3 regions of the Micromonospora sp. SD12 genome follow, and region 1 is predicted to be linked to each of the others. Evidence: riboswitches for the same ligand, from Rfam matches in the RefSeq annotation. Region 1 holds a riboswitch; each other region holds the start of a gene.
What was found. A riboswitch is a leader RNA that binds a small molecule or an ion and turns the genes downstream of it on or off. The one in region 1 is predicted to bind S-adenosylmethionine.
Positions count from the first base shown of each region.

Region 1 (9,898 bases):
CGGTCGCCGGCCCGCAGCCGCTCCAGGCTGCCCCGGCGCCCCTCCATGACGTAGCCGCCGCGGCTGATGGTGAAGTGCTGGCCGGTGTCGGACCAGCCGTTGCCGTCCATGTGCAGGTTCTGGCAGTCGCGGGCCAGCTTGACCGCCTGCGCCTCGGAGTAGTCGGTGACGTTGGGGAACGCCATGTGGTGCACGATGATCTTGTTGGTGGGGATGGCGCTGACCGACAGCGGGTCCGCCGGCGGGCGCGCGCCCCACTCGTCGCAGCTGTAGATCCAGTCCAGGTCGGAGCCGGGGTCCGCGTGGGCGGTGCCCGGGAGGGCGAGCTGGCTGCCGACGACCGCGACCGTGGCGGCGCCGAGGCCGGCGCGCAGCAGGGTCCGGCGGTCCAGTGCGGAATCCTCGACGTGCATGGCGTCTCTCCTCTGCGGCCGGAGGTGGGGGCGGGGGCGGCCCCTGAAAAGGAACTCCAGGCTTCGCGTGTGCAGTGGAGGATATTGCCAAGGCGTGGCAGTGCGCCAGAGGCCGACCGAGGTCGGACCAGCTTCCCCGGACGGGGCGCCAGTTCGCGCCGACTCTCGATCTCCACGTGCAGTTACTCCGCCCGGCCCGCCGCGGGCGGCTGGTGGGTCGCGGGCGGGTCACGCAGCGCGGCAGGGTAGCCGACCGTCAGAGCACCTGGGAGAGGAAGCGGCGCAGCCGGGGGTGCTCGGCCCGCTCGAAGATCGCGGCCGGCTCGCCGGCCTCCAGCACCACGCCGCGATCCATGAACGCCACCGTGTCGGCGACCTCGCGGGCGAAGCCCATCTCGTGGGTCACCACCACCATCGTCATGCCACCGGCGGACAACTCGGCCATCAGCCCCAGCACGCCCTTGACCAGCTCCGGGTCCAGGGCGGAGGTCGCCTCGTCGAAGAGCATCACCTGCGGGCGCAACGCCAGCGCGCGGGCGATCGCGACCCGCTGCTGCTGCCCGCCGGACAGGTGCGCCGGGCGGGCGTCGGCCTTGGCCGCCAGCCCCACCAGCTCCAGGTGGTCGCGGGCGAGCGCCGCCGCCTCGTCCGCGTCGAGCTTGCGGATGCGGCGCAGCGCGAGGGTGACGTTGCGCAGCACGCTCATGTGCGGGAAGAGGTTGAACTGCTGGAAGACCATGCCCACCCGCTGCCGCAGGGCGTCGGGGTCGTCGCCGCGCACGCTGCGCCCGTCGAGCAGCACGTCGCCGCGGTCGGGCTCGATGAGCCGGTTGATCGTACGCAGCAGGGTGGACTTGCCCGACCCGGACGGGCCGATCACGCAGGCCGTCGCTCCGCGCGCCACGTCCAGGTCCACCCCGCGCAGCACCCGGTTCGCCCCGAAGGCAAGGTGCACGTCGCGGACGCTCAGGCTCACCGAGGTCGTCGTGTCGATGCTCATCGCTGGTTCCCTCCCGCCGCGCCCGGCAGCGCCAGGTCGAGGTCGTCGTCGGCGTCACCGGGAGTGGCCTGCCGGCCGTGCCGCAGCCGCCGGTCGATCCAGTTGACGGCGTGCGTCAGCGGGACCGTCAGCGTCAGGTAGAACAGCCCGGCCAGCAGCAGCGCCGACTGGTTGCCGGTGTTGGCCGCGTAGTCCTGCCCGATGCGGAACAGCTCACGCTGGCTGGCCAGCAGGCCGAGGAAGTAGACCAGGCTGGAGTCCTTGATCAGCGCGATGAGCTGGTTCACCCAGGCCGGCAGCACCCGCCGGATCCCCTGCGGGACGATCACCAGGCGCATCGCCTCGCCCCAGGACAGGCCCAGCGCCCTGGCGCCCTCCAACTGCGCGGCCTCCACCGACTGGATGCCGGAGCGGAAGATCTCGCCGATGTAGGCCGCCGCGATCAGCGACAGGGCCAGGATGCCCAGGGGATACGGGTTGGGCCCCCACACCTGCATCCCCAGCGGCGCCAGGCCGACCCCGATGAGCAGGATCGTCGCCGCCGCCGGCAGGCCGCGGAACACGTCGGTGTAGACCCGCGCCGGCCACCGCAACCATCGCGTACGCGAGATGCCCGCGACGGCCAGCGCCATGCCGAGCACCGAGCCGAGCAGGGCGGCGGAGATCGCCAGGATCAGCGTGTTGGGCAGCCCCACCGTCAGCATCTCGGGCAGCGCCTCGCGCATGGAGTCTGCGTCGAAGAAGGTCTCCCACAGGGTGCTCAACGGATCCATCGTCTCTCCCACCGCCCCGCTTGCTCGTCGTCGCTACGTCTCAGGAGGTGGCCGACGCCGACGGCACCGGAACCGTGCCGCTGCCCGGCGTGAAGTCGGCCGGGATGGGGCGGCCCGGGTAGTACTGGGCCTGCAGGCGGCTCCACGTGCCGTCGGCGATCACCTCGTCGAGCCCCTTGTTCAGCGCCTCGCGCAGCTTGTCGTTGCCCTTGGCGACCGCGTACGCCGTCGGGGCCGGGCTGAGCAGCTTGGCCGCAACCGTGATCTTGCCGGCGCTGTCGGCGGCCGACTTGTCGCCGATCTCGGCCGGGGCGATCCAGGCGTCGGCCGTTCCGGCCTTGAGCTGGTTGATCGCGCCGTTGTAGTCGGGCACCCGGACCGGGTCGAGTCCCTCGCCGGTGGCGTAGTCGTCCTGGACGGTGCCCTGCACGACCACGACCCGCTTGCCGGCGAGTTGGTCGAAGCCGGTGATCGACGAGCCGGCCGGCACGTCGAGTCCGAAGTGGCCGAAGTCGTAGCCGTTGCCGAAGTCGACGGTCTTCTTGCGCGCCTCGGTGATCGTGATCGAGGAGCTGCCGACGTCGAACTTGCGGTTGTTGACCTGCGACAGCAGGGCGGAGAAGTCGGTGCCGACGAACTCCACCTTCAGGCCGACCTTTTCCGCGACCGCGACGAGCAGGTCGTTGTCGAAGCCGGTGAACTTTCCGTCCTTGAGGTAGACGTTCGGCGGGGCGTCGGTGAGCGTGCCGGCGCGCAGCACGCCCGGCTGGAGCAGGCCGTACGGGTTGTCGGCCGCGTCGGCCGCTTCGTCGCCGCAGCCGGTCAGGGCGGTGGCGACGAGGACGGCGGCCACGCCGAGGGCGGCGGCCCGGGTGAGGGACGAGAGGATGCGCACAGGTGTCTCCGATGAGGTGTCTCCGGCGACGGGCACGGGCGTGCGTCGCCGACGGTGCGCCCGATGGGCGTACCGCTGGGATGGTTCAGGGAAGAGGGGGTGGCGCGCCTAGCGCGCGTCGCCGGGGCGACAGGAGGTGGCGCAGACCCGCATCATGTCGATGTGGCGGCGCCGCGTCAGCGCCGGCGACGCCGGTGCCACGGCGGGAACCGCCGGTGGGGGGAAGGTGCGCAGGGACATGGCTCTCCTCGGTCGGTGTCGACCTGGGAACCAGGCCGCGCTTGCACCGGAGCCGCTCCGATGCCTGGTCTTCACCCGGGGCACCCCTGCGCGGACGAGGGTTGCCGGCCAGCGAGCCGGGGCTTGACGCTGGCGCTCATGACCTGCCGACGAGGCTAGCAGCCCGCCACGCTGGGCCGTCCAGCCGCTATGACCACCCTCACGCGCCCGCCGACGGCGCGTCCGTCCCGTCCGCCCCGGTCACTCCTCGATCGCCCCGCCGACGCGGCGCAGGTGCTGCCGGAAGGTGAGCCCGGGCTCGGCGGCGCGGCAAACCAGGTAGTCGGCGAAGGCGGTCTGCTCCCGCAGCGTCTCCCCGGCGCGGATGCGCCGCGCCTGGAGCCGTTCGACGGTGCCGATGCGCTCCGCCGCCGCGAACAGCTCCGCAGCCCGCGCGGCGGGCAGGAACAGCACCCCGTCGTCGTCGGCGACCACGAGGTCGTCGGCGGTCACCAGGTGCGGCCCGACCCGGGCACTGGTGAGCGTCTCCGGCTCCCTCGGATCGAGCCGGGCCGGCCCCGCCGGCAGGCTGCCGTAGCTGAAGACCGGCAGGCCGATCTCCACCAGCTCCGGGGTGTCGCGGTGCAGGCCCCAGACGACGAGCCCGGCGACGCCGGCCGCGGCGCCCTCCAGCACCGCCAGGTCCCCGACGCACGCCTCGTCGGTCCGCCCGCCGTTGTCGATGACGAGCACGTCACCGGCGGCGGCGCCGCCGTACGCCTCTAGGAACACGTCCACGCTGCCGTGGTGGCGCACCGGCAGCACCCGGCCCACGAGACGGTGACCGGGCACGACCGCCCGGATCCCGGCCGGCGCCGCGCGCGGGGGCACGCCGAGGCGTACGCAGGCGTCGGCGATCAGCGGCGTGGACAGCTCGGCGAAGCGCTCCCGCATGACGTCCTCCTGGCACGTGGTGGTGCGTGGGTCGTCATCGTAGGGAGCACGGGTGCCGCCGCGGCGAGGTCCAATCCGGTGCCGCTGGCTCGGACCTAGACTGTCCACGTGATTCCGATCGAGGCCGTCGCCGTCGCCTACGGCCGCTGGATCACCCCCGACCTGCCGCTGTACGGCAACGACCACGACCGCTCCGACTTCGCTCCCTGACCGGCCCGGTGCCACGCCGCCCGCCGTTCACCTCCGCCACACCTCCGGGAGCGTTCCGCCATGCCCACACCCGACCACACCGGCGTCGTACCGCCCGCCGACCGGCCACCCGCCGCCGACCCCACCGACACCTCCGCCGTCGCGGTGCTCCGGGCGCCACGGGCCGCCCGGGTCCTGGCGGCCAGCCTGCTCGGCCGGATCCCGCTCGGCGCGGCCCCGCTGGCCCTGCTGGTGTTCGCCCGCGAGACGATGACGCTGACCGTCGCGGGCCTGCTCGTCGGCGCGTTCACCGCCGGCACCGCCGTGGGCCAGCCGATGCTCGCCCGGATGGCGCAGCGCTGGCGGCAGCCGCCGGTGCTCTGGCTGTCCGTGACGGCGTCGACGATCGGCTTCGCCCTCACCGCCGCGCACGTGAACCTGCCGGTGACGGTGTGCGCCGCCGCCCTGGCCGGGGCGGGCGCGCCGCCGTTCGAGTCGTGCCTGCGGGTGCTCTGGCGCGACCTGCTCCCCGCGCACCGCGTGCAGACCGCGTACACCCTGGACATCGCCGTCCAGGAGCTGATCTTCATCCTCGGCCCGGTGGTCACGCTCGCCGCCGTGGGCCTGGCCGGCCCGCCCGGCGGTCTGGCCGCCGCCGCGCTCCTGCAGGCCGTCGGTACCGCGTGGTTCGCCACGACCGACGCGGTGCGTCGCTGGCGGGGCGAGCCGGCCGTACGCCACTGGGCCGGGCCGCTGCGTGCCGGCCGGCTCCGCCTGGTCCTCGGCGCGCTGCTGCTGGTCGGCGCGGCGGTGGGCAGCGTGACCGTCGCCGCGACCGGATACGCCGAGGCGGCCGGAGCCCGGTCCTGGGCGGGCTGGTTGCTCGCCGCGCAGGCCACCGGGGCGCTGGTCGGCGGCCTGCTCTACGTACGCTTCGGCGGGCTGCGCCGGCATGCCACGCTGCCCCGCGCGGTCGGCGTCTTCGCCGTCGGCTACCTGCCGTTGCTGCTCACCCCGGCCCCGGCCGCGATGCTGGGCCTGATGGCGGTCAGCGGGCTCGCGCTGCCGGCGCTGCTGACCATCGCCTTCGTCGCGATCGACGACGTGGCTCCCACCGGCACGGTGGCCGAGGCGTTCGCGTGGGCGGCGACGGCGTTCTCGGTGGGCAGCGCGGGCGGCGCGGCGGTGGCCGGCGCGGTACTGGACGCGGCGGGGGAGGTGACCGTCGGCTTCCTGATCGCCCCGCTGAGCGCCGTCGCGGCGTGCGGGATCGCGCTGGCCGCCACCCGCGCCGCCGGCGGCGGTCGGTCGGCGAGCTGATCGCGGGGCCGGTGCCCGGCGCGCCGGGGCGGGCTCAGACCCCGGCCGCCGACTCCTCGGCCGGCTGGCCCGGCTGCCCGGGTACGACCGCCGCCGGCACCCGCGGCAGCGTGAACACGAAGCGGGTCCCGTCGCGGTACGCCTCGTCCAGGCTCAACGTCCCGCCGTGGTACTCGACGACCTTCTTGCAGACCGCCAGCCCGATGCCGGTGCCCGGGTACGCGCCCCGGGGGTGCAGCCGCTGGAAGATGACGAAGATCTTCTCCGCGTACCGGGGGTCGATGCCGATGCCGTTGTCCTCGACGGCGAAGGACCAGCCCTGCGCGGTGTCCGTCACGGTCACCCGGATGCGCGGCGCCCGGTCCGGGCTGCGGAACTTGACCGCGTTGCCCAGCAGGTTCTGCCACAGCATGGTCAGCAGGGTCGGCTCGCCCCGTACGGTGGGCAGCGGATCGCGGTCGATCGTCGCGCCCGACTCCTCCACGGCCCGCGACAGGTTCGCCTCGGCCTGCGCGAACACCTCGGCCAGGTCCACCTCCCGCTCGTCGCCGTAGACCCGGCCGATCCGGGAGAAGGTGAGCAGATCGTTGATCAGCTCCTGCATGCGGCTCGCCCCGTCGACGGCGAAGCCGATGTACTGCCGGGCCCGGTCGTCGAGCTGGTCGGCGTAGCGGCGCTCCAGCATCTGGCAGAACGACGCCACCTTGCGCAGCGGCTCCTGAAGGTCGTGCGAGGCGACGTACGCGAACTGCTCCAGGTCCTCGTTGGAGCGGCGCAGCTCGTCCGCCTGCTGTTCCAGGGCGTTGCGGTCGTGCTGGCTGCGTTCCCACGCCTCCACGACCGCGCGGCGCATCGTCTCCACGTCGCTGGTCAGCCGGGCGATGTCGGCCGGACCGTCGGGCCGCAGCCGGTGCCGGAAGTCGCCGCCGGCCACCTGACGCACCGAGGCGCCCAGCCGGTCCAGGGGCCGCAGCACCCGCGTACGCACCAGCACGGAGCCGACGATCCCGCACACCAGCAGGGCCGCGAGGATCGCCACGAAGGTCAGGTCCCGCAGCGCCCGGGCGGCGTCGAGGTCGCCCCGGCCGGCGTCGCGGATCCCGTCCAGGCGACCGACCAGCCCGGTCAGCTCGGCGCGCACCGCCGCGAAGGTCTGCGCGTCCCCGGTCACCAGCGGCGCCAGCTCCTGCGGCGTCGCGCCGGCCTGCCGGGAGGCGATCAGGCGTTCGGCGAACTCCGTGCGCCAGCGGTCGGCCAGCCGCCGCGCCCGCTCCAGGTCACCCAGCGCCTCCGGCTCGTCGGCGAGCAGGACGCGCAGCCGCGACATGGTGGCGCGTTCGTCCTCGACGCCCTGCCGGTACGAGTCGACGAAACGCGGGTCGGCGGTGACGACGTGGCCGCGTACGGCCGCCGCCTGGACGAGCAGGCCGCTGTCGAGCTGGCCGACGGCCGTACGGGCCGGGGCGACCCGGTCGGCGAGATGGTTGGAGACCCCGGCGGTGTGCCGCAGCGCGGCGGCGCCGGCCCCGCCGCCGAGCAGGACGATGGCGGTCATCGTCAGCAACAGGACAGTGAGCCACCGGCGGGTCGTCATCGGACGACGGGTCGTTGCCTCGGGAGTCGCCTCGCTGCCCACGACCTGCACCTTAGTGCAGTCGACGGGGCGCGGGCGCGGGGTGCTTGCCGTCGGGTGCTACCAGTGGCGTGTGTCCGTAACCGACCATGTCGCCGCCCGCCGGGACGCCCCGGACGTCCGGGGGCCGGAAGCAGCCGTTGCGCCGATGGCCGCGCCGGCTCCCGCGACCACAATGGCGACCGGGGGCGGCCCCACCGCCCCCGGCGCGGGGGAGGTGTACGCGTGAGCGGCTGGCAGGTCTCCGGCTACCGTCCGGTGCGGCAGCTCGGCGCCGGCGCGTCCGGCCGGGTGGACCTCGCCGTGCACGACGCGACCGGCACACCGGTCGCGATCAAGTACCTCACCGGCGGGATCGGCGACGATCCGACGTTCCGTGCCGGGTTCCGCGAGGAAGCGCGGCTGCTGGCCGAGATCGACGACCCGCACGTCTCCCGCCTCTACGAGTACGTCGAGTCGCCCAGCGGTGCGGCGATCGTCATGGAGCTGGTCAACGGGGTGTCGCTGCGGCAGATGCTGCGCACGCACGGACCGACGACGCCGGAGTCGGCGCTCTGCGTCCTCAAGGGCTCGCTGGCCGGGCTCGGGGCGGCGCACGCCAGGGGCGTCGTGCACCGCGACTACAAGCCGGAGAACGTGCTGGTCACCGCCGAGGGCACCAGCAAGCTGGCCGACTTCGGCATCGCCATGCCGGTGGGCGGGAGTTCGGGGATCAGCGTCACCGGCACTCCCCGCTACATGGCGCCCGAGCAGTGGACGGGCGCGCCGGCCAGCCCGGCCTGCGACATCTACGCGGCCACCGCCACCTTCTATGAGTGCCTCACCGGCCGGCCCCCCTTCGACGGGCGGGACGTGCCGACCCTGCGCCAGCAGCACGCCCGCGCGCCGATCCCCACCGACCCGGCTCCCGTTCCGGTGCACGACCTGCTGCGGCACGGCATGGCGAAGCAACCGGCCGAGCGACCGCAACCCGCCCAGGTCTTCCTGGCCGTGTTGGAGCAGGTGGCGGCCGAGGCGTACGGGCGGCGGTGGGAGGAGCGCGGCCTGCGCGAACTGGCCCGGAGGGCGGCCCTGCTCGCCGCCCTCCTGCCGTTCCCGGACGGCACGGGCGGGGCCACCAGCCTGGCCAGCACCGCGTTCGGCGAGGAGTCGGGCCGGTGGACGTGGCTACGATCCGGCCGGGCCCGCGCGGCGCTGGTCGGCGGCGGGCTGGCGGCGGCGCTCCTGCTGGGTGGCGCCGGGCTCAGCTACGCCGGCCGCGAGGAGCCGTTGCCCGCCGCCGCGACCCCACCACCCGACGTGCCGGCGGCCCCCACCGGCGCGCCGTCCGTCCCGGCCACCGCGCCGGCCACCCCGACGGTCGGGGCGACGCCGACGCCGGACCCGACGGCCACTGCCCCTCCCCCGACCGCGACGACGGCGGCGCCGGACGACACCGGCGCCCCGGCGACCTCCGCCCCCGGCCCCGCCGCACCGACCACGTCGACCAGCGCCAGCGCCGCGCCGGTGGACACCGTCGCGCCCTCCGTCGGGCGGGTGGCGGCCAGCCCGAGCGAACTCGACCCCCGGGGCTGCCCGTACGGACCCACGTCCAGCACGGTGTCCGCTGTCGTCTCCGACGACCGTACGGCCGCGGGGGAGCTGAGGGTCAGCCTCCGGTACACGTTGGATGGTCGTACGACCGAGGTGCCCATGGCGTCGGGTGCGCGCGGGGTGTTCCGGGGCGTCCTGGGCGACCTGCCCCGGCCGGCGGAGACCACCCGGATCCCGGTCCGGGTCGTCGCCGTGGACGAGGCCGGCAACACCTCGGCCGAGGGTTCGCCGGTCCACGTGACGCTGCATCCGTACTGCACGCCGGGCTGAGCCCGGACACCTCGATGCCGACCACGACGACGGAGGACGGGCCGCCGTGACCCAGCCGAACGACCCCACCGAGGCGCTGCCCACCCATCGACGGCCGGCGGACGCCGCGGAAACCACCCGCCTCGTGGTCCACCGGCCGCAGCCACCGACCGAGCCGACCGTGCGCCTGCCATCGGGTGACGCGACCGTGCACCTGTCGGCCGGGGAGGCCACGGCGCGCCTGCCATCCGGTGACGCGACCGTGCACCTGTCGGCCGGCGAGCCGACCGGGTCGTCGGCCCACGGTGAGGTGACGGTGCCGCAGCGCGCCGTCGGCGGGGGGACCGGGACGTGGCCGGCGGCGCGACCCGCGTCGGGGGAGTGGACCGCCCGGGCGACGACCGTGGGAGGCGGGCCCGTGACCGGCACCGGGCCCGGTCAGGGGACTCTCTTCGGCGGGCCCACCGGCGCCGCCGCCCCGCCCGGCGGGGAGGTGCGGTTCGGGCCGGGCGTGCCGACGACCCCGCCGCCGGCGCCCGCGTGGCCGTCGCCGCCGCCGCGGCGGCGGTCGGCGTGGCGGACGGTGACCTCGGTGCTGTCCACCCTGCTGACCGTCGCGCTGCTCGTCGCCGTCGGCCTCTACCTCTGGCAGCGGATCAG
Region 1 is NZ_JBQHDF010000014.1:92,903-102,800, reverse strand. It holds gene ACTMS2_RS22770 (peptidoglycan recognition protein family protein) at 1-413, opposite strand, end outside; gene ACTMS2_RS22765 (amino acid ABC transporter ATP-binding protein) at 670-1,407, opposite strand; gene ACTMS2_RS22760 (amino acid ABC transporter permease) at 1,410-2,186, opposite strand; gene ACTMS2_RS22755 (ABC transporter substrate-binding protein) at 2,227-3,081, opposite strand; SAM riboswitch class IV at 3,354-3,465, opposite strand; gene ACTMS2_RS22750 (RraA family protein) at 3,562-4,254, opposite strand; gene ACTMS2_RS22745 (MFS transporter) at 4,525-5,763, shown strand; gene ACTMS2_RS22740 (sensor histidine kinase) at 5,798-7,318, opposite strand; gene ACTMS2_RS22735 (serine/threonine-protein kinase) at 7,622-9,259, shown strand; gene ACTMS2_RS22730 (hypothetical protein) at 9,306-9,898, shown strand, end outside.

Region 2 (9,898 bases), on a different contig from region 1:
CGCCGTCGCCATGGACCGCGGGAAGCGGGCCCGCAGCAGCCAGCCGACCGCCGGCGCGAGCAGCGCCGAGAGCAGCAGTGCGACGGCCAGCGGGATGACCACGATCCGGACGGTGCCGACGATCTTCAACAGCGCCCAGGCGACGACGCCGATCACGATCAGCCGCCAGGACCACGCGGCGGCGATCCGCAACGCGTGCGGCACGTCCGCGTCGTCGCGGCTGGAGGTGGAGTTGTGCATGGCACCGGGCGGCGGGGCGCCGACCACGGTCGCGGACGGCGCAGCCGCCGGTCCGGGGGACGTCGGCGAGGCCACGCCGGCCGGTTCGGGGACGTCGGCCGGGTCCGCGCGGCGGGCGCGCGCCGACTCCCGGCCCGACTCGTACGCGCGACGGAGCCGTCCGCGTATCTGCTCGAAGCGGCTCAAGCGCACCTCCTGGCAAGAGAACCGGCCCGCCCATGCCGATGGGCGGACAGGATACGTCCGACGACGCCACCGTAGGGCAGGTCCGCCACACATTGCCCCCGGCCCCCGGCGCGTAACCGCCCACGGCCGACCGACCGGGACACGGTAGCGTTTCCGGCGTGACCGCCGACCAGAATCTCGACTCCGGGCTGCCGATCCGCCTGCTGCACGACCGCGTGCTGGTGCGGATGGAGGGCAGCGAGGGTGAGCGACGCTCGACCGCCGGCATCGTGATCCCGGCGACCGCCGCCGTGGGCAAGCGCCTGGCCTGGGCCACCGCCGTGGGGGTGGGGCCGAACGTACGCGCCATCGTCTCGGGCGACCGGGTCCTCTTCGACCCCGACGACCGCTCCGAGGTCGAGTTGCACGGCCGCGGGTACGTACTGCTGCGCGAGCGCGACGTGCACGCCGTGGCCGCCGAGCGGGTGGAGAACGACTCCACCGGCCTCTACCTCTGATCCCGTCCCCTCCCCACCCGCCCGGATGAGGGCGTCGGTGCCGTTTGCGTCGCTCCCGGCCGGGAAGCCAGCCGCACCACCGGCCCTGGGGAGGGACGATGCCGGTACTCGTGAAGAAGATTCTGCTCTGGGGGAGCGTCGCGTTCCTGATCTACTTCATGGCCTTCCGGCCGGAGGGCGCGGCGGAGATGTTCAAGGCGATCGGAGCGGGACTGATGGCGATGGCGCAGGGCCTCGGTGACTTCCTCACCAGCCTGATGACCTGACGACCGGGGCCGGCCCGAGCGGGGCGGCCCCGGTAGCGGGTCCGGGGGCCCCGGGCGTCCGCGTCAGTGGCGGCCGGGGGGCCACGGCGCCGGCGGGCGCTGGCCGTACCAGCCGGGCGGGCCGGGCGGGCCGTACCAGCCGGCCGGGGGCGGCGGGGGAGACGCGACGAGCACCACCGGGATCGGCACGACGGGCTCGTCCGGCGCCTCGACCGAACGCTGCGTGCCGTCCGGGAAGCGCAGGTGGTAGCGCTGCCCGTCCCAGATCCCCACCGGCACCTGCGGGTCCCGGCCCACGAAGAACGACCGGTACGCGCCGATCGCCTCCAGCAGCTCCCGTTCCTCCCGCGCGGTCCGCTCCCGGTCAGCCGGGCGCCGGTCCAGGCCGCGTAGCGCGCCGTCGCGCAGCAGCGCCAGCCGGGTAGCCGCGAACTGGTAGCCGCGCATCGCCTTCAGCCCGCCGTCGCCGGCCACCCGCTTGGCCCACACCCGGGCCGCGTGCCGCCGTCCCAGGCTGCTCAGCGCCGCCACCTCCGGCGGGGTGAGCCAGCCCGCCCGGACGTAGTCCGGCAGGGTCCGCTCGGTGAGCCGCCCCTCCCAGGCCCGTAGCCACACGGCGAGCCCGACCATGCCGAAGAAGACCGGCACCATCACGCCGATGAAGCCGTACAGCATGATCAGCGTCTCGCCGGTGGCCTGGGTGAGCGTCGGCAGCAGGTTCCACAGCCCGTGCAGCATCATCGCCAGGAGCAGGCCGGCGAGCGGGGCGAGCACCCGCACCCACCGGTCGGCGGCGCGCGCGGCGATGCCCAGCCCCACCCCGGTCATCGAGGTGAAGAGCGGGTGGGCGAAGCCGAAGAGCAGGATCCGGACGATGAAGATGGCGATGACCTGCTGGGTGCCGGTCGCCGGCCCGTACCGCTCCACGCCGCTGGCGTAGCCGTAGCCGCCCAGGTAGAGGATGTTCTCCACCATGGCGAACCCGACCGCGGAGAGCCCGCAGTAGACCAGGGCGTCGGTGATCCCGGAGATCTCGCGACGGCGGAAGATCAGCAGCAGGATCGGCCCGAGGGCCTTGGTCAGCTCCTCGATGAACGGCGCCACCAGCACCGCGGTCAGCGCGGTGGGCAACCCCCAGTCCTCGAACAGCCCGGCGGAGAACTCGTTGACGGTCAGCGAGGCCGCGGTGGAGACGAACGCGCCCCAGGCGAAGCAGAAGATCAGGTACTTGAGGGGTTCTGGCTCGTAGCGGTCCAGCCAGAGGAAACAACCCACCAGCACCGGCACCGGGAGGATCGCGGCGACCACGCCGATCAACAGCGCCTCGACGCCGAGGTTCTCCCCCAGCGTGAAGACCATGAACAGCGCGCACGCCGCGATGAACAGGACGGTGCCGGCCAGCACCAGGGCCCGACGCCACCCCAGCCGACGCAGCGGCATCCGGGGCCCGGCCCCGCCGGGCGGCGGAACGGCGGGCGCGGTCGGCGACGGCAGGGACGCGCCGGGCGGGGTGTCGGCCATGCGGTCAGCGTAGCCATCCCGGGCCGGCTGGTCCGGTCGCATCGACCCGGCTATGCTGCCGGCAGGTCACGAGCGCCAGCGTCAAGCCCCGGCTTGCTGGCCGGCAACCCTCGTCGAGTTCGCGGTGGGGTGCCCCGGGTGATGACCGGGCCCGGCCCGATCCGCGCGCCGGGCAAGCGCGGACCCCGCCCGTGTGCGCCCACCCGGGGTCCTGGACCCCGGAGGTCGGCCGTGACCGTCACCCTCGTACCCCCGCCCGCGCCGCAGCCGCCCGCCGTCGCCGGCCCGCTCGACGTGCTCGGCGTACCCGGGCAGGTGAACCTCGACTACGCGGCCACCGCGCCGTGCGCGCGGGCCGCGGCCGACGCGGTGGCCGAACTGCTGCCCTGGTACGCCAGCGTGCACCGCGGCGCCGGGGCGCTGTCGCGGCGCTGCACCCTCGCCTACGAGCGCGCCCGGCAGACGGTCGGCGACTTCCTCGGCGCCCGCGCCGGCGACCACGTGGTCTTCACCCGCAACACCACGGACGCGCTGAACCTGCTGGCCCGGGCGCTGCCCGCCGGCACGACGGTGGTGACCTTCGGCGGGGAGCACCACGCCAACCTGCTGCCCTGGCCGCGTGGCTCGGTGCGGCTGCCGGTGCCCGCGGAGCCCGCCGGGGCGGTACGCGCGCTCGACGCCGCGCTCGGCGAGCTGCGCAGGCCGGCCGCCGCCGGCCACCGGCCCGCCCGCCCCGGCGCCGAACACGGGCCGCCCGTGCTGGTGGCGGTGACCGCCGCCAGCAACGTGACCGGCGAGCGCTGGCCGGTGGCCGAGCTGGCCCGGGTGGCGCGGCGACACGGGGCCCGGATCGCGGTGGACGCCGCGCAGCTCGCCCCGCACGCGCCGGTCGACGTCGCCGACCTCGACGTCGACTACATCGCGCTCTCCGGCCACAAGCTGTACGCGCCCTTCGGCGCGGGGGTACTCGTCGGGCGGGCGGACTGGCTGGACGCCGCACCGCCGTACCTGGCCGGCGGGGGCGCCACCAGCCACGTCGGGGCCGCCACCCACGACGTGCGGTGGGCGACCGGCCCGGCCCGGCACGAGGCGGGCACCCCGAACCTGCTCGGCGCGGTCGCCCTGGCGGCGGTCTGCGCCGCCCTGGGAGACGCCGACCGGGTCGCCCTGCACGACGCCGAGCAGGCCCTGCTGGCCCGGCTGCGCGAGGGCGTCGCGGCCCTGCCGCACGTGGTGGAGCTGCGCACGTTCGGGCCGGCGGCGCCCCGGGTGGGCATCGTGTCGTTCGTGGTGGCCGGCCGGGACTCGGCACAGGTGGCGACGGAGCTGGCCGCGACGTACGACATCGGGGTGCGCGACGGCCTCTTCTGCGCCCACCCGCTGGCCCGGCGGCTGCTCGACGAGGCGGCCGCCCGCAGCGGCCGGCGGGACCTGCCGCCGACCGCCCTGCGGGCCAGCATCGGACTGGGCAGCACGACCGGGCACGTGGACCGGCTGCTCGCCGCCCTCGCCGCGCTGGCCTGACGGGCCCGGGAGGCGACCCTGCCGGCCCGGGAGCCCACTGTGCCCGCAGCGGCGGGCCGGCGGGCGCGCGAGGTCGGCGGGCGGGGCGGCGCGGAGCTGTCAGGCCTGCTTCGCCACGGGTGCCGGCGTGCGGCCGCGGGTGCGCTGGATCAGCACGACGCACGCCAGCACCGCCAGCGCCGCCGCGATCGAGGCGGGGGTGACGGCCTCGCCCAGCAGCAGCGCCGACCAGAGCAGGGTGAGCACCGGCTGCGCGAGCTGGATCTGGCCGACCTGCGCGACGCCGCCCCGGGCCAGGCCCGCGTACCAGGCGAAGAAGCCCAGGAACATGGAGACCGCGGTGAGGTATCCGAACGCGGACCAGGTGACGGCGTCGGCGTGCGGTGGGGCGGCCACGGCGGCGACGACCGTGACCGGCACGGTGACCGGCAGGGAGAGCAGCAACGCCCAGCAGATCGTCCGGGCGCCACCCAGTTCCCGGGCCAGCGCGCCGCCCTCGGCGTATCCCAGGCCGCACAGCACGACCGCCGCGAGCAGGAACAGGTCGGGCGGGGCGACCGCACCGCGCACCGCACCGCTGGCGCCGAGGAAGGCGAGCACCGCCAGCAGCCCGCCGGCGCTCGCGACCCAGAACAGTGCCGGCGGTCGCTCACCGGCCCGCAGCACGGCGAACACGGCCGTCATGGCGGGCAGCACGGTGATGACGACCGCGCCGTGCGCGGAGGTCTGGGTGATGAGCGCCAGCGAGGTGAACAGCGGGAAGCCGACGACGACGCCGAGGGCGACGACGGTCAGCCGCCGCCACTGGGCGCGGGTGGGGCGCGGGGCGGCGGTGAATCGCAGGTACGCCACCGCCAGCAGCCCCGCGCCGACGGCCCGGCCGAAGGCGACGAACCACGGGTCGAGCTGCTGCACGGCGACGCGGGTGGCGGGCAGCGACATGCTGAAGGCGAGTACGCCCAGCGCGCCCAGGGCGAGACCGACCGTCCGGTCCGCCGTTACCGCGTTTCGGACGGTAGCGCTACTCTTGTCGTTCATGAATGACGGTAACGCAGTCGGACGTGTCAGCCAAGATCTGCGCGGGCTCGTCGCCGTCGCCGAGCCCGGCACGCGGCTGCCCTCGGTGCGCGAGCTGACCGCCCGCCACCACGCCTCACCGGTCACCGTCGCCAAGGCCATCCGGCAGCTCGTGGCCGAGGGATTGATCGAGACCCGGTCCGGCAGGGGAACCTTCGTGGCCGCCCCGCCGCGCGAGTGGCGGGTGCCCGACCTGTCGTGGCAGACCGTGGCGCTCGGCCCCCGCCGGCCGGGCGAGGACGAGATGCAGGCGCTACTGGCGTTACCGCCCGCAGGAGCGATCCTGCTGTCGGGCGGCTACCTCGACGCGGAACTTCAACCCGCCGCCGCGCTCGGTGCCGCGCTCACCCGCGCCGCCCGGCAGCCCGCGTCCTGGCAGCGGGGGCCGGCCGAGGGACGCGAGGACCTGCGCGCCTGGTTCGCCCGCGAGGCCGGGGCCGGGCTGCGCGCCGAGGACATGGTGATCTGCCCGGGCGGGCAGGCCGCGCTGTCGTCCGCGCTGCGGGCGCTCGCCGCGCCCGGCGACACCCTGCTCGTCGAGTCGCCGACCTACCTGGGCGCGCTCGCCGCCGCCCGGGCCGCCGGCCTGCGGGTGGTGCCCGTGCCCGCCGACGCCGACGGCGTACGGCCCGACCAGCTCGCCGCCGCGTTCGCCCGTACGGGCGCCCGGCTGTTCTACTGCCAGCCGCTGCACGCCAACCCGCACGGCGCGACCCTGGCGGGGCACCGCCGGGCCCGGGTCGCCGAGGCCGTACGCGACGCCGGGGCGTTCCTGATCGAGGACGACTACGCCCGCGACCTCACCATCGACGGCCAGGCCCCGCCGCCGCTGGCCGCCGACGACCCCGACGGGCACGTCGTCTACCTGCGCTCGCTGACCAAGTCGACCGCCCCCGGGTTGCGCGTCGCGGCGATCGGCGCCCGGGGCCCGGCCGGCGCCCGGCTGCGGGCGGCCCGGCTGCTCGACGACTTCTTCGTCGCCGGCCCGCTGCAACAGGCCACGCTCGAGTTCGTCACCGCCCCGGCCTGGACGCGGCACCGCCGCGCCCTGCGCACCGCCCTGCGGGCCCGCCGCGAGGCGTTGCTGGCCGCGCTCCGCCGGCACCTGCCGGAACTCGCCCGGCAGCCGGTCCCGCGCGGCGGCATGCACCTCTGGGTCCGCCTGCCCGAGGGCACCGACGACGTGGCGCTGGCCGCCGCCGCGGCCGCCGAGGGCGTCATCGTCTTTCCCGGCCGCCCCTGGTACGCCGCCGAGCCCCCGGCGGCGCACCTGCGCCTCACCTACGCCGCCGCCGGACCCGAGCTGATGGACGAGGCCGTCCGCCGCCTCGCCCGCGCCCTGCGGGCCTGAGCGGGCCCACGGGGCGTACGGGTCAGCCGAGCGGCGGGGCGGCGGGCGGCTTCGGGGCGTCGTCGGGCTTCCCCTGACCGCGTGGCCCGTCCTGGTCGCCGAAGGACTGCCGGACGCCACGGTTGGCCTCCTCCTGCGTGAGGCCGGAGGCCACCATGATGTCGCTGGCGGTGGTGCGCACCTGCGCGACCACCACGCTGCCGGAGAAGCCGACCCCCTCGGCGTACGCCCGGCCGGCCTCGCTGACCGCGCGCAGCGCCCGCTCCCGCGCCTGCTCCGGCTCCTCGCCGACGGCGAACTCGTGCTTGAGCAGGCGTACCGACTCGGCGAGGTGGGCCACCGCGTCCGGCATCGTCTCCGGGATCGGCTCCTCGTCCTCGATCAGGGTGACCGCGCGGCGGGTCAGCGTGCCGGCGTTGCGCATCGCCCGGTCGACCGGGCCGGCCGCCTCGGCGTAGTGGGTGAGTTCGTCGCGCCGGTGCCAGCGGACCGGCGAGAGCATGGCGGTCTCCTTCGCCCCGTCGATGGCCTCGGTGAAGGCGGACAGCTCCTCCTGGTTGTCGCGGAGCCGGTCCAGGGCCCGCTGGGCCTTGGCCTGGTCCCGGTCCCGCAGGGCGTCCGCGGTGGCGTCGAGCTGGGCGGCGAGCAGGTCCAGGGCCGGCCGGGCGGCCCGGTTGATGACCCGCAGCGGGTTGAGCGGCAGCAGGATCGCGGTGACCAGCAGCGCGACCCCACCGCCGACGAACGCGTCGATGAACCGGGGGATCTCCAGGTCCTGGGTCGACGGGGTGAGCGTGACGATCAGCACCGCCGTGGCCGCCGCCTGGATGACGATGGCCACGCTGGCGCCGGCGAAGACGGTCAGCATGATGGCCAGGGTGACCACCACGCCGAGCTGCCACGGGCCGGTGCCGACGAAGTAGATGATGAGGTCGCCGACGGCGACCCCGATCGCCACCCCGACGATCAGCTCCACCGTGCGGCGGAACCGCTGGCCGACCGAGGCGGCGAGGGTGCCGACCGCGGAGATCGGCGCGAAGACCGGCTGCGGGTTGCCGAGCAGCTCGTGCGCCGCCAGCCAGGACAGCCCGGCGGCGAGGCCGGCCTGCACGGCGAGGCCCATCGCCATCCGCAGCCGGTGCAGGCGGTCGTGCAGCGTGGCCTTGCCATGGTGCCGCAGGGTCCGCAGGGCCTGGGAGACCCGGGCCGTGTCGAGATCCTTGCCCCGGTCACCCAGGGCGGCACGTCGCGCCACTGAGGGTCGACGGTCCCGGGCCACGGCCATGGCGGGGACTACCCGTGCCGCGCCGGGTGAATCCTCGGCGCCGACGGCGGTACGGCAGACTCGACCGGGTGGCCGACCTTCTCGACCGGTGGCGGGCCGCGGCCCGGGGAGCCGGGGCCGCCGACACCGCCGAGCTGACCCAGATCGGCGCGGACCTGCTGGTTCGCTGGCGGGAGCCGCACCGGCACCACCACGACACCCGCCACCTGACGGCCGTCCTCGACGTCGTCGACGCGTACGCGCCGGCCGCCGGGCGGCCGGACCTGGTGCGTCTCGCTGCCTGGTGCCACGACGCCGTCTATGATCCGCGCGCCGGGGGCGACGCCAACGAGCGCGACAGCGCGGCGCTCGCCGGCACGCTGCTCGCGCGGGCGGGCCTGCCGGCCGACGCCGTGGCGGAGGTACGCCGGCTGGTGCTGCTCACCGCCGGGCACGCCGTGGACCCGGGCGACGCCGACGGATCGCTGCTCTGCGACGCCGACCTCGCGATCCTGGCCGCGCCCCCCGAGGCGTACGACCACTACGCCGCGGCGATCCGCCGGGAGTACGCGCACGTGCCCGAGCCGGCCTTCCGGGCGGGCCGGGCCCGGGTGCTGGCCGGGCTGCTCGCCCTGCCGGCGCTGTTCCGGCTGCCGCCGCTGGCGCGGCGCTGGGAGTCGCCGGCCCGCGCCAACCTGACCCGCGAGCTGGCCGCCCTGTCCCTGCCTTGATCTCCTCCGGCGCCGGGGCGGTCGGACGGTCGCCGACGGGGGCGGTAGCGGCGGGTCACCACCGGCAGAGGACGGCAGCGGCGGGTCAGCGCGGGCGCAGGGCGGCAGCGGCGGGTCAGCGCGGGCGCAGGGCGGGAAGCGCGGCGTCGCCGGGCGAGCGGGTGGCGGGCGGTTCGGGGCGGGGCTGGGTGGCGGGCGGTTCGGGGCGCGGGCGGACCAGGTGCTTGGGGCGGCGCAGGCCGGCCTGACGCAGCAGGCGCACCAGCTCCCGGCTCGGCACCACCCGCGCGCCCAGCCAGACCGCCATGGCGAACCGTTCGGCGGGGATGTCGTAGTGGTCCCGGTCGAACCCCCGCCGGGACACGCCCAGCGTCTCGGCGAAGACGTGCAGCTCGGCGGGCGAGACGTCGCTGATCAGGTGGGACCAGAGCCGCCCCCGCCACGGCCAGGCGGGCCGGTCCAGGTAGAGCATGTCGGCCAAGCTACCCGCGCCGGGGAGCGGTTGGTGATCGCCCGGAACCGGTCGTAGCCTCGGCGGCATGGCCGGATCCCCTCTCCTCGACGACCTGCGGGCGGCGCTCGGCGACGACGCCGTGCTGACCGACCCGGACCTGCTGCGCACACACGAGCGGGACGAGGCCGACCTCTGCGCCGCCGGCACGCCCCTGGTCGTGGTCCGTCCGCGCAGCACCGCGCAGGTGGCCGCCGCGGTACGGGCCGCCGCGCGGCACGGCGTACCGGTGGTGCCGCAGGGGGCGCGCACCGGGCTGGCCGGCGCGGCCAACGCCGTCGACGGCGCGATGGTGCTGAGCACCGTCGCCATGGACGCCGTCCTGGAGATCGACCCGGTGAGCCGGATCGCCGTGGTGCAGCCCGGCGTCGTCAACGCGACGCTCGCCGCCGCCGTGGCGAAGCAGGGGCTGTGGTACCCGCCCGACCCCGGTTCCTGGGAGTCGTCGACGATCGGTGGGAACGTCGCCACCAACGCCGGCGGCATGTGCTGCGTCAAGTACGGGGTCACCACCGAGTACGTGCTGGGCCTGGAGGTGGTGCTCGCCTCCGGCGAGGTGCTGCGCACCGGCCGGCGTACCGCCAAGGGCGTGGCCGGCTACGACCTCACCCGGCTCTTCGTCGGCTCCGAGGGCACCCTCGGCGTGATCACCGAGGTGACCGTGGCGCTGCGGCCCGCCCCGGCGGAGTCGCTGACGATGGTGGCGGTCTTCCCGTCCACGGCCGCCGCC
Region 2 is NZ_JBQHDF010000007.1:190,437-200,334, forward strand. It holds gene ACTMS2_RS16575 (AI-2E family transporter) at 1-426, opposite strand, end outside; gene ACTMS2_RS16580 (GroES family chaperonin) at 585-923, shown strand; gene ACTMS2_RS16585 (hypothetical protein) at 1,022-1,189, shown strand; gene ACTMS2_RS16590 (PrsW family intramembrane metalloprotease) at 1,253-2,752, opposite strand; SAM riboswitch class IV at 2,775-2,895, shown strand; gene ACTMS2_RS16595 (aminotransferase class V-fold PLP-dependent enzyme) at 2,942-4,234, shown strand; gene ACTMS2_RS16600 (DMT family transporter) at 4,334-5,272, opposite strand; gene ACTMS2_RS16605 (PLP-dependent aminotransferase family protein) at 5,271-6,662, shown strand; gene ACTMS2_RS16610 (FUSC family protein) at 6,685-7,941, opposite strand; gene ACTMS2_RS16615 (HD domain-containing protein) at 8,016-8,657, shown strand; gene ACTMS2_RS16620 (DUF4031 domain-containing protein) at 8,773-9,129, opposite strand; gene ACTMS2_RS16625 (FAD-binding oxidoreductase) at 9,197-9,898, shown strand, end outside.
Region 2: it holds a riboswitch for S-adenosylmethionine, as region 1 does, so the genes downstream of both, ACTMS2_RS16595 (aminotransferase class V-fold PLP-dependent enzyme) here and ACTMS2_RS22755 (ABC transporter substrate-binding protein) in region 1, are expected to answer to the same signal.

Region 3 (9,898 bases), on a different contig from region 1:
GGCGCGGCCACCCTGCCCAACGGCCTGGTCGCCCCGATCCGGCTCACCGGCCTGCCGCCGACGATCGACGCGGCACGCCCGGTCACCGTCACCCTGCCGGCGATCGTGCGCCGGATCGAGGCCGGGCACCGGCTGCGCGTGGTGGTGGCGACCTCCGACCAGGCGTACGCCACCCCGGTCGAGCCGGCAGTGCACACCGTCGCGGCCACCGGCGCGGTCAGCCTGCCGACCGTCGCCGGCGACCCGATCCCCACCTCCGCGACCGTGTGGCGCTGGGTGCTGGCCGGGTTGGTCGCCGCGATCGTCGTCGGGCTCGTCGTGGTCGTCGCCGTGGTCCGCCGCCGGCACCGCCGCCAGGACAGCTCCGTGCACCCGGCGTACGCGGGCGTCCCGCTGGCTGTGCGGCAGCTCCGCAAGGAGTACGCGGACGGCTTCGTCGCCGTCTCCAACGTGGACTTCGAGGTGCACCCCGGTCAGGTCGTCGGCCTGCTCGGCCCGAACGGCGCGGGCAAGACCACCACGCTGCGGGTGCTGATGGGGCTGACCCAGCCGACGGCCGGCGAGATCTACGTCTTCGGGCACCGGCTGGTGCCCGGGTCGCCGGTGCTGTCCCGGATCGGGGCGCTGGTCGAGGGGCCGGGCTTCCTGCCGCACCTGTCCGGTCTGGAGAACCTGAAGGCGTACTGGCGGGCCACCGGGCGGCCGGCCGAGGACGCGCACTTCGAGGAGGCCCTGGAGATCGCCGGCCTGGGCGACTCCGTGCGCCGGCGGATCAAGAACTACAGCCACGGCATGAAACAGCGCCTCGCCATCGCGCAGGCGATGCTGGGCCTGCCCGAACTGCTCGTGCTCGACGAGCCGACCGACGGGCTAGACCCGCCGCAGATCGCGGAGATGCGCCGGGTGCTCCAGCGCTACGCCACCGACGGCCGGGCGGTGCTGGTCTCCAGCCACCTGCTGGCCGAGGTGGAGCAGACCTGTACGCACGCGGTGGTGGTGAACAAGGGCCGCATCGTCGCCTCGGGCCCCGTCGAGGAGATCGTCGGCGAGTCGCCCAGCGTGCTGTTCGACGTGACCGACCCGGAGGCCGCCCGGGCGGTGCTCGACGGCCTGCACGGGGTGCGGGTGCTCCCCGACAGCGAGGGCCAGCTCGTGGTGGACACCAATGGCACCGCCCGCAGTGAGGTGGTCGCCGAGCTGGTCCGGGCCGGCATCGGGGTGGACCGGGTGGTGCCGCGGCGCCGCCTGGAGGACGCGTTCCTCGCCCTGGTGGGCGAGAACTCTCGGGGAAGCGGGGACCGATGATGGCGGGCACGTCACCCACGGCGGGCGCGGCGGCCGGCTACCGACCGTCGGCGACCCTGCCGTTCGGCGCCGAGTTCCGGCGGCAGGCCTCCCGGCGGCGTACGCAGCTCGCCCTCGGCTTCATGGTGCTGCTGCCGTTGATCATCCTGATTGCGTTCCAGTTCGACACGGGCGACGACGACGACAACGGGCGCGGGGAGTTCGGCAGCCTGGTGGAGTTCGCCACGTCGGGCGGGCTGAACTTCACCCTCTTCACCATCTTCGTCTCGGCGTCGTTCCTGATGGTCGTGGTGGTGGCGCTGTTCTGCGGCGACACGGTGGCCAGCGAGGCGAGCTGGGGCAGCCTGCGGTACCTGCTCGCGGTGCCGGTGCCCCGGGCCCGCCTGCTGACGGTGAAGCTGGTGGTCGCGCTCGTCTACTCGGCCCTGGCGCTGCTGCTGCTCGCCGGCACCGCCCTGCTGATCGGCACGCTGCGCTACGGCTGGGAGCCGCTGCGCAGCACCGTGGCGGCCCAGCTCGAACCGGGCGAGGGGCTGCTGCGGCTGCTGGGGGTGCTCGGCTACCTGGCGGTCGTACTCCTGGTGGTGGCCGGCCTGGCGTTCCTGCTGTCGGTGGTCACGGACGCCGCGCTCGGCGCGGTCGGCGGCGCGGTGTTGCTCTGGATCCTCTCCAGCATCCTCGACCAGATCACCGCGCTGGGCGCGCTGCGCGCGTTCCTGCCGACGCACTACAGCACCGCCTGGCTGGGCCTGCTGTCGACGCCGGTGCAGACCGACGACGTGGTACGCGGCGCGATCTCCGCGATCAGCTACGCGACGCTGTTCTGGGGGCTGGCGTTCTGGCGCTTCACCCGAAAGGACGTCACCAGCTAAGGCGCCGGGTCGGCCGCCTTCTTCCAGGCGCTGACCCCGATCCGGCCCGTGTTGCCGAGGTCGATCGGCCCGTCCAGGCCGACGACCTGCGCGGGCCGGCCGGCGGCGGGCGCGACCTCCAGGCGCTCGCCGGTGGTGGCGACGACCGTCGGGTCGGTGACCAGGTTGCGCCAGAGCACGGCGGCACCGGCCCGTTCGCCGGGCCGCAGGGTCAGTGGCCGGGGCGGCGCGTCGAAGCCCGACGTGATCTCCTTGGCCCCCTCGACCACCCGGACCGGTATCGGGTTGCCGTCGCCGTCGTGCAGACGCAGCGCGGGATAACCGTTCAGCGGGTAGGGCTCCGTGCCGCAGTTGACCAGCTCCAGCCCGAGGGCCCGCAGACCCATCGCGGCGCTGGAGCCCGGCGAACCGATCCGGACGCCGGACTCCGGGCACCCGCCGGGGGCGGTCCCGGAATCCGGTGTCGGCGCGCCCGCTCTCGGGATGGTGCTCGGTGCCGGATCGACCGACGGCGGTGCGGCCGCGGAGCAGGCGCCGAGCAGGACGAGGCCGGCCATCGTGACGCCGATCAGCCGTGCCGGTGTGGAAACTCCGCCGCGCGGACACGGTGCGGGTCGGTACGCGGGGGTTGCCATCGCCCGATCATCGCACCGGCCGGTGCTCAGCCGGCCCCGGACACCCGTCCGGGGGAGCGGCTGATGGGCGCTGTCGAGCTGCCCCGTGCGTGGGACCGGTCTCTCCTCAGGTGAGGAACCCGGGGAGCGCGAACTGCTGTCTGTGAGACTGCGGTTCCCGTGAGTGAGAATCGGGTATGTCCACTCCGCCCGCCGTGCCGCCGCCTGAGCCGCCCGCCGAGCCGTCGCCCGCGCCACCGGCTCGGCCGTCCACGTCCCCGCCCGCGCCGCCACCCGTCTCGCAGGCCGCGCCGCCACCCGCGCCGGCACCGGGGCAGCGGCCCGGGCCGAGCGCCCTGGCCGTGCTGGCCGATGAACGCCTGCCCGGGTTTCGCGGGCTTCGGCCGAGGCAGCGTGCGGTGTACGCGACCGCCGTCGCCGTCGTCGTCGTGCTCGGCGTGCTGTTCGCCTACCACGCCGACCTTCTGCTGGACCGGTCGACGGCCACCGATCGGGCCCGATCGGACAGGCAGGCCGAGAAGGTGGTCGACCGTGAGCAGCCCGCGTTCGTGTCCACCGTCACTCCCCTCGACTACGACCGGGACCTGCCCGAGGCCTTCACCGTGCTGCTCGACCGGCCGCTGACCGAGGGCGAGCAGGCCGCCCTCACCGCCCTGACCGGCGCCAGGTCGGAGGTGTGGGAGTTCCTGAAGCCGCTCGGCGGCCGGTTGGTCGAGCACGCGTCCTACGTGGCCCCGCGGGAGGACGGCAACGAGAATCGCGGCCATGCCCAGACGTTCGACCTGAACCTGAACAGCGACCGCGCCGCCGGGCTCACGATCAACAACATGACTGCCGTCAAGGACACGTGCCGCGTACCGACGGCGCAGACCGTCGTCACCCTTCCCCCGGCGGGTGCGGAGTCCCGGCAGGGCCTGCTGTGGGACCTGACCGGGGGACCGACGGACGAGCCGCACGGTCCGTACGCCCTGGCCGAGGGCGAGCCGGAGGAGGGCCGGCTGTACTTCCGCCGCAACGTCGTCGAGCTGGGCAACGGTCAGTCCAACATGGCCTTCCGTATCCAGCCGGAGGTGTCCACCCACACGTGCGAGTGGCACATCGTCGCCTCCTACACCGACACGACCGGTTCCCACGAGCAACGCATCCCGGGCGGCACCGGAACGTTCACCACCGAGGCCGTCCCGTCGCAGCCCGTCCAGTACTTCGAACGCCCCCCGGGCCCGGGGTGGGGCTGCCTCGGCGAGGTGAGCCAGCAGAATTGCCCGGAGACCGCATCCGTACAGCTCCCGAGGCCAGCGGCCCACCGGCCGGTCCCGGGCTGAGCCGCGCGTGCTCGTTCCGGCCGGAGCCGGCAACGATCGACGGGTCCCGGACGGCCCGGTCGCGGGGACGTCAGCGGGACCGGGGCCTGCGCTTGCGGGTGGGGGAGTCGGGGGAGTCCGGCGCGGTGCCGGAGTCGGCGGTGTCCCCGTCGCCGGACGCGTCGGTCACCCGGGCGTCGGTGTGGCGCAGCTCGGCCAGCGTCGTGCCCCGGAGTTGGTAGACGGCGGTGCGCCGGATGCTCAGTTCCGCCATCGGGCCGTCCGCGGGGCGGGTCAGGTAGACCACCGTCGCCCTGCCGTCGCGCACGCTGACGCTCTCCACCGGCGTACGGTCGCCGAGGTCGACCTGGGCCTGGTAGTCCGGCTCGCCCCTGACGTTGCGCCAGGCGGCGAGGGTGAAGAAGCGGCCGGTGCCGCCGCCGTCGAGCATGACCACCCCCACCGCGTCACCCGCGCCGTCGCCGTCGAGGTCGCCCACGGCGCACGGCCGCTGCAACTCCACCCTCGTGCCGTCGGGGTCGGACCAGCGGCCGTCGGCGAGGCGGATCGGGGCGGCGTACCCGCGGTAGCGGATCTTCCTGCTGCCGACCCGGGTGTTGCGCAGCTCCAGGCAGCTGAGCCGGTCGTCGGTGGGGCGGGGGGTCGGGGTGGCCCGGGCGGTCGCCGGGGCGGTGTCGACGTCGTCCCGCTCGACGGCGGTGCCGGCGGGCCGGTCGGCGGACCGGTTCCGCTTCTTCCGGTTGCCCGTGGAGCAGGCGGTCGTCACCACCAGCAGGCAGGCCATGGTCAGCGCCACCACCGGGACGAGCTTGCGACGCATTCGCGCGTTCCTTTCCGTCGATGTGACCGGCACCGTAACGGGCCCGCGCCAGCCCGCAAGGCGGCAGGGACGCCCCTATCCATGGGAGCGTTCCCACGGATAGGGAATTCATCGACACGGTCGAATCTTTGTCGGCATCCTGGTGCCGTCCTGCCGTCCTGATCGGAGGTGCCCTGATGCTCACTGACCGGATAGGTGGCCCGGCCCTGTCCCTGTTCCGTGCCGTCGTCGGCCTGCTCTTCCTCTGCCACGGCCTGGCCTCACTGCTCGGGATCCTCGGCGGCAGCCGGGGCACCGGCGAGGCGGTCCCGCTCGGCGAGTGGCCGGGCTGGTGGGCCGCGCTGATCCAGGCGGTCTGCGGCGGCCTGGTCCTCGTCGGGCTGTTGACCCGGCCGGCGGCCCTGCTGGCGTCCGGCTCGATGGCGTACGCGTACTTCGTGGTGCACCAGCCCGACGCGCTGCTGCCGCTGCGCAACGGTGGTGAGCTGGCCGTCCTGTTCTGCTGGTCGTTCCTGCTGATCGCCGTGTTCGGTCCCGGCGCGTGGGCGCTCGACACCCTGCTGCGCGCCCGGCGCCCCGCCGACTCCCGCTCGGTGACCGTCTGAATCCGTACCGTCGAGGAGGGTTCCGCCGGCCCCGCCCGGCGGATCGACGGCGGCTGCGGGATCGCTCACAGCGTGGGATCCGACGTCGATCCGGGCGTTGTCGGTGCTTAGACTCGACGGCACAACTGCATACCTCATCCAGAGGGGCTGAGGGATACGGCCCGACGACGCCCCGGCAACCACCCCGCGCGCTCACCGCAGAGCGACCGGCGGGGCAGGTGCCAATTCCGTCCCCGCCGCAGGGTGCGATGCGGGGAAAGATGAGAGGACCCTCGACATGACGTCGACGTTCGCCCCCTCCGGCATCGACACCACCGCCAGCCCCGCCCGCGCCCTGGTCTGCCGCGCCTGTTCGGCCCGCTACCCGCTCGCCGCCCAGCACGCCTGCTACGAGTGTTTCGGCCCGCTGGAGGTCGACTACGACGCCGCCGCGCTGGCGACGGTCACCCGGGAGCAGATCGAGGCGGGCCCGCGCAACATCTGGCGGTACGCGGCGCTGCTGCCCGCCGGGCAGGACCCGGCCACCCGGGTCACCCTCGACCCCGGCTTCACCCCGCTGGTGGCCGCCCCGCACCTGGCCGCCGAACTGGGCGTCACCGGCCCGCTCTGGGTCAAGGACGACAGCGCCAACCCGACCCACTCGTTCAAGGACCGGGTCGTCTCGGTGGCCCTGACCGCCGCCCGCGCGCTCGGCTTCAGCCGCTACGCCTGCGCCTCCACCGGAAACCTGGCCAACTCCGTCGCCGCGCACGCGGCCCGGGCCGGCGCGCCGTCGGTGGTCTTCATCCCTGGTGACCTGGAGCAGGGCAAGGTCATCACCACCGCCGTCTACGGCGGCGAACTGGTCGCCATCGACGGCTCGTACGACGACGTGAACCGGCTCTGCGGCGAGCTGGTCGAGACGGACGAGTTCGAGGACACCGCGTTCGTCAACGTCAACGTGCGCCCCTACTACGCCGAGGGCTCGAAGACGCTCGGCTACGAGGTGGCCGAGCAGCTCGGCTGGCGGATCCCCGCGCAGGTGGTGATCCCGATGGCGTCCGGCGAACTGCTCACCAAGATCGACAAGGCGTTCGCCGAGCTGGTCGAGATCGGCCTGGTCGAGGCGCCGGCGGGCGGCTGGAAGGTGTTCGGCGCGCAGTCGGCCGGCTGCAACCCGATCGCCACCGCCCTGCACGCCGACACCGACACCATCACCCCCGTCCGGCCGACCGGTATCGCCAAGTCCCTGAACATCGGCGACCCGGCCGCCGGCATCTACGCCCTGGAGGCGGTGCGCCGCACGGGGGGCTGGATGGAGTACGTCGACGACGACGAGATCCGCGCCGGAATCCGCCTGCTGGCCCGCACCACCGGCGTCTTCGCCGAGACGGCCGGCGGCGTGACCGTGGCCGTGCTGCGCAAGCTGGTCGAGTCGGGCCGCCTGGACCCGACCGCCGAGACCGTCGTCTTCAACACCGGCGAGGGCCTCAAGACCCTCGACGCGGTGGCCGGCCAGGTCGGCCCCACCCACCGCATCAAGCCCTCGCTGCGAGCCGCCCGCGACGCCGGCCTCCTCGGCTGACCCGACCCGGCTACCGGGGCGGGCGGGGGATTCGCGGCGTAACTGGGTTTTCGCTGTGAGTGCGGAAAACGCGCCGACAAGGACTTGACGGCAGGAACCGGACGGCGCAAGATGCTCCGTGCGGGAGGGCGTTTCGCCGGAGACTTTGAGTTCTTGCGACCCAACGCCGGAGGCGTTGTGCGAGCGTCCCTCCCGACCAACTTCCGATCGGGCCAGCGTTAATTCGCTGGCCCGATCGTCGTCGGGGGGCGCACCCTGAGCCGATGAGCATCGCGATCGCGCCGCTCGACGCCGCCGACCAGGCCGCCGTCGACGAGGCGTACCGGATCGGCGCGGCGGCCAACGACGCCGACCTGCCGGACTTCCCGCCCTTCTGCCGGCGGCGCTTCGAGGCGGCGATCCGGCACCCGATGCCGGGCAACGAGCCGCTCTGGGCGCTGGCCCGGCTCGACGGCGTGCCGGCCGGCTACCTCGCGCTGGACCTGCCGCAGCTCGACAACACCGAGAACGCCGAGGCCGAGGTGGTGGTGCACCCCCAGTGCCGGCGTCGCGGTGTCGGCCGTGCGCTGCACGAGCACGGCGTACGCCTGCTGCGGGAGCGGGGCCGTAAGCGGGTGCTGGCGATGGCGGTCTCCGCGCTGCCCGGCGGCCCGGCCCGCTCCGGGGCCGCCGCCGCCTTCGCCGCGTCGACCGGCGCCCGGCCGGCGCTGGCGGAGGTCCGCCGCCGGCTCGACACCACCCGGCTCGACCACGACGGCCTGGCCGCCGCGCTGGCCGACGCCCGGGGCCGGGCCGCCGGCTACGACGTCGTGCGCTGGCGGGGGGACACCCCCGAGGAGTACGTCGCCGACATCGCCTACCTGGACGGCCGGCTGATGACCGACGCACCCCTGGGCGACGTGGAGTGGGAACCGGAGCGGATCGACGTCGAACGCGTCCGCGGCATCGAGCGGGCACTGCGGGCGCGGGGGCGGCGGCGCTACCACACGGCGGCGCGCCACGAGGCGTCCGGCCGGGTGGTCGCCTGGACCCTGCTCGACGTCGGCGCGTCGGCCGACTGGCACGCGTTCCAGCAGATCACCATCGTCGACCCGGAGCACCGCGGTCACCGCCTCGGCCTGCTCACCAAGGTCGAGAACCTGCGTCACCTGCTGGCCCACGAGCCGGCGGTACGCGCGATCGACACCTTCAACGCGGCCGAGAACGCCCACATGGTGCGGATCAACGAGCAACTCGGGTTCCGTCCCGTCGACGGTTGGACCGACTGGCAGCTCACCATCTGAGTTTGTGACACGCCCCTACTGATCTGAGGGGTTCCTGTTGCATGATGGCGGGCATGACGGAGACCCCGCACCCCCTGTACGACAGGCACGCCGACACCCTCAACCGGGCGCTGACCGCGATCACGGAGCGCGGGTACTGGTCCGCCTACCCCGAGTCGCCCAGCCCCCGGGTCTACGGCGAGACCGCCGCCGCCGACGGCAAGGCCGCATTCGAGGCGTACCTCGGCGGTGACTTCCCCCTCGACCAGCCGGGCGCGGCAGACCGGGTCGCCACCGAGGCCAGCCCGTTCGGTGTCGAGCTGAACGTCCGCTACCCGCACGCCGGCGCCGACGAACTGGTCGCCGCCGCCTCCGCCGCCCTGCCCGCCTGGCGCGACGCCGGCCCGCAGGCCCGGGCGGGGGTCTGCCTGGAGATCCTCGACCGGCTGCACAAGCACATCTTCGAGCTGGCCAACGCGGTGCAGTTCACCAGCGGCCAGGCCTTCGTGATGGCGTTCCAGGCCGGCGGCGCGCACGCGCTGGACCGCGCGCTGGAGGCGGTCGCCTACGCGTACGCGGAGATGACCCGGCACCCGGGGACTGCGGGCTGGGAGAAGGCGGCCGGCAAGGGCGACCCGCTGCGGATGAGCAAGACCTTCCACGTGGTGCCCCGTGGCGTGGCGCTGGTGATCGGCTGCAACACGTTCCCGACCTGGAACTCGTACCCGGGGCTGTTCGCCTCGCTGGTCACCGGCAATCCGGTGGTCGTCAAGCCGCACCCGCGCGCGGTGCTGCCGCTGGCGATCACGGTGAAGTACGCCCGGGAGGTGCTCGCCGAGGCCGGCTTCGACCCCAACCTGGTGCTGCTCGCGCCCGAGGCCCCGGGTGAGAAGCTCGCCTCCACGCTGGCCCTGCACCCGGCCGTGAAGATCGTCGACTTCACCGGCTCCACCGAGTACGGCGACTGGCTGGAGGCCAACGCCCGGCAGGCGGCGGTCTACACCGAGAAGGCCGGGCTGAACACGGTGGTGATCGACTCCACCGACGACTTCGCCGGCATGTGCCGCAACCTCGGCTTCACCCTGACCCTCTACAGCGGCCAGATGTGCACCACGTCGCAGAACATCCTCATCCCCTCCGGGGGCATCGAGACGGACCAGGGGCACAAGAGCTTCGACGAGGTGGCGGGCGGGATCGCCGCGGCGGTCGCCAAGATCACCGCCGACCCGGCGCGCGGGGTGGAGATGACCGGCGCGATCGTCAACGACGGGGTGCTGGAGCGCCTCGACGCGGTCACCAAGGTCGGCGAGGCGGTGCTGGAGTCGCGTACGGTCGAGCACCCGGCCTTCCCCGGCGCGGTGGTCCGCACCCCGACGGTGGTCCGGCTGGCGGCCGACGACACCGCGACCTACTCGCAGGAGTGGTTCGGGCCGATCTCGTTCGCCATCGCCACGGACTCCACGGCGCACAGCCTGGAGATCCTGCGCGCCACGGTCGGCGAGAAGGGTGCGCT
Region 3 is NZ_JBQHDF010000007.1:213,179-223,076, reverse strand. It holds gene ACTMS2_RS16725 (alpha/beta fold hydrolase) at 1-1,305, shown strand, start outside; gene ACTMS2_RS16720 (ABC transporter permease) at 1,302-2,177, shown strand; gene ACTMS2_RS16715 (DUF4232 domain-containing protein) at 2,174-2,734, opposite strand; gene ACTMS2_RS16710 (hypothetical protein) at 3,211-4,134, shown strand; gene ACTMS2_RS16705 (hypothetical protein) at 4,205-4,954, opposite strand; gene ACTMS2_RS16700 (DoxX family protein) at 5,131-5,559, shown strand; SAM riboswitch class I at 5,691-5,826, shown strand; gene thrC (threonine synthase) at 5,837-7,123, shown strand; gene ACTMS2_RS16690 (N-acetyltransferase family protein) at 7,387-8,406, shown strand; gene paaN (phenylacetic acid degradation protein PaaN) at 8,460-9,898, shown strand, end outside.
Region 3: it holds a riboswitch for S-adenosylmethionine, as region 1 does, so the genes downstream of both, thrC (threonine synthase) here and ACTMS2_RS22755 (ABC transporter substrate-binding protein) in region 1, are expected to answer to the same signal.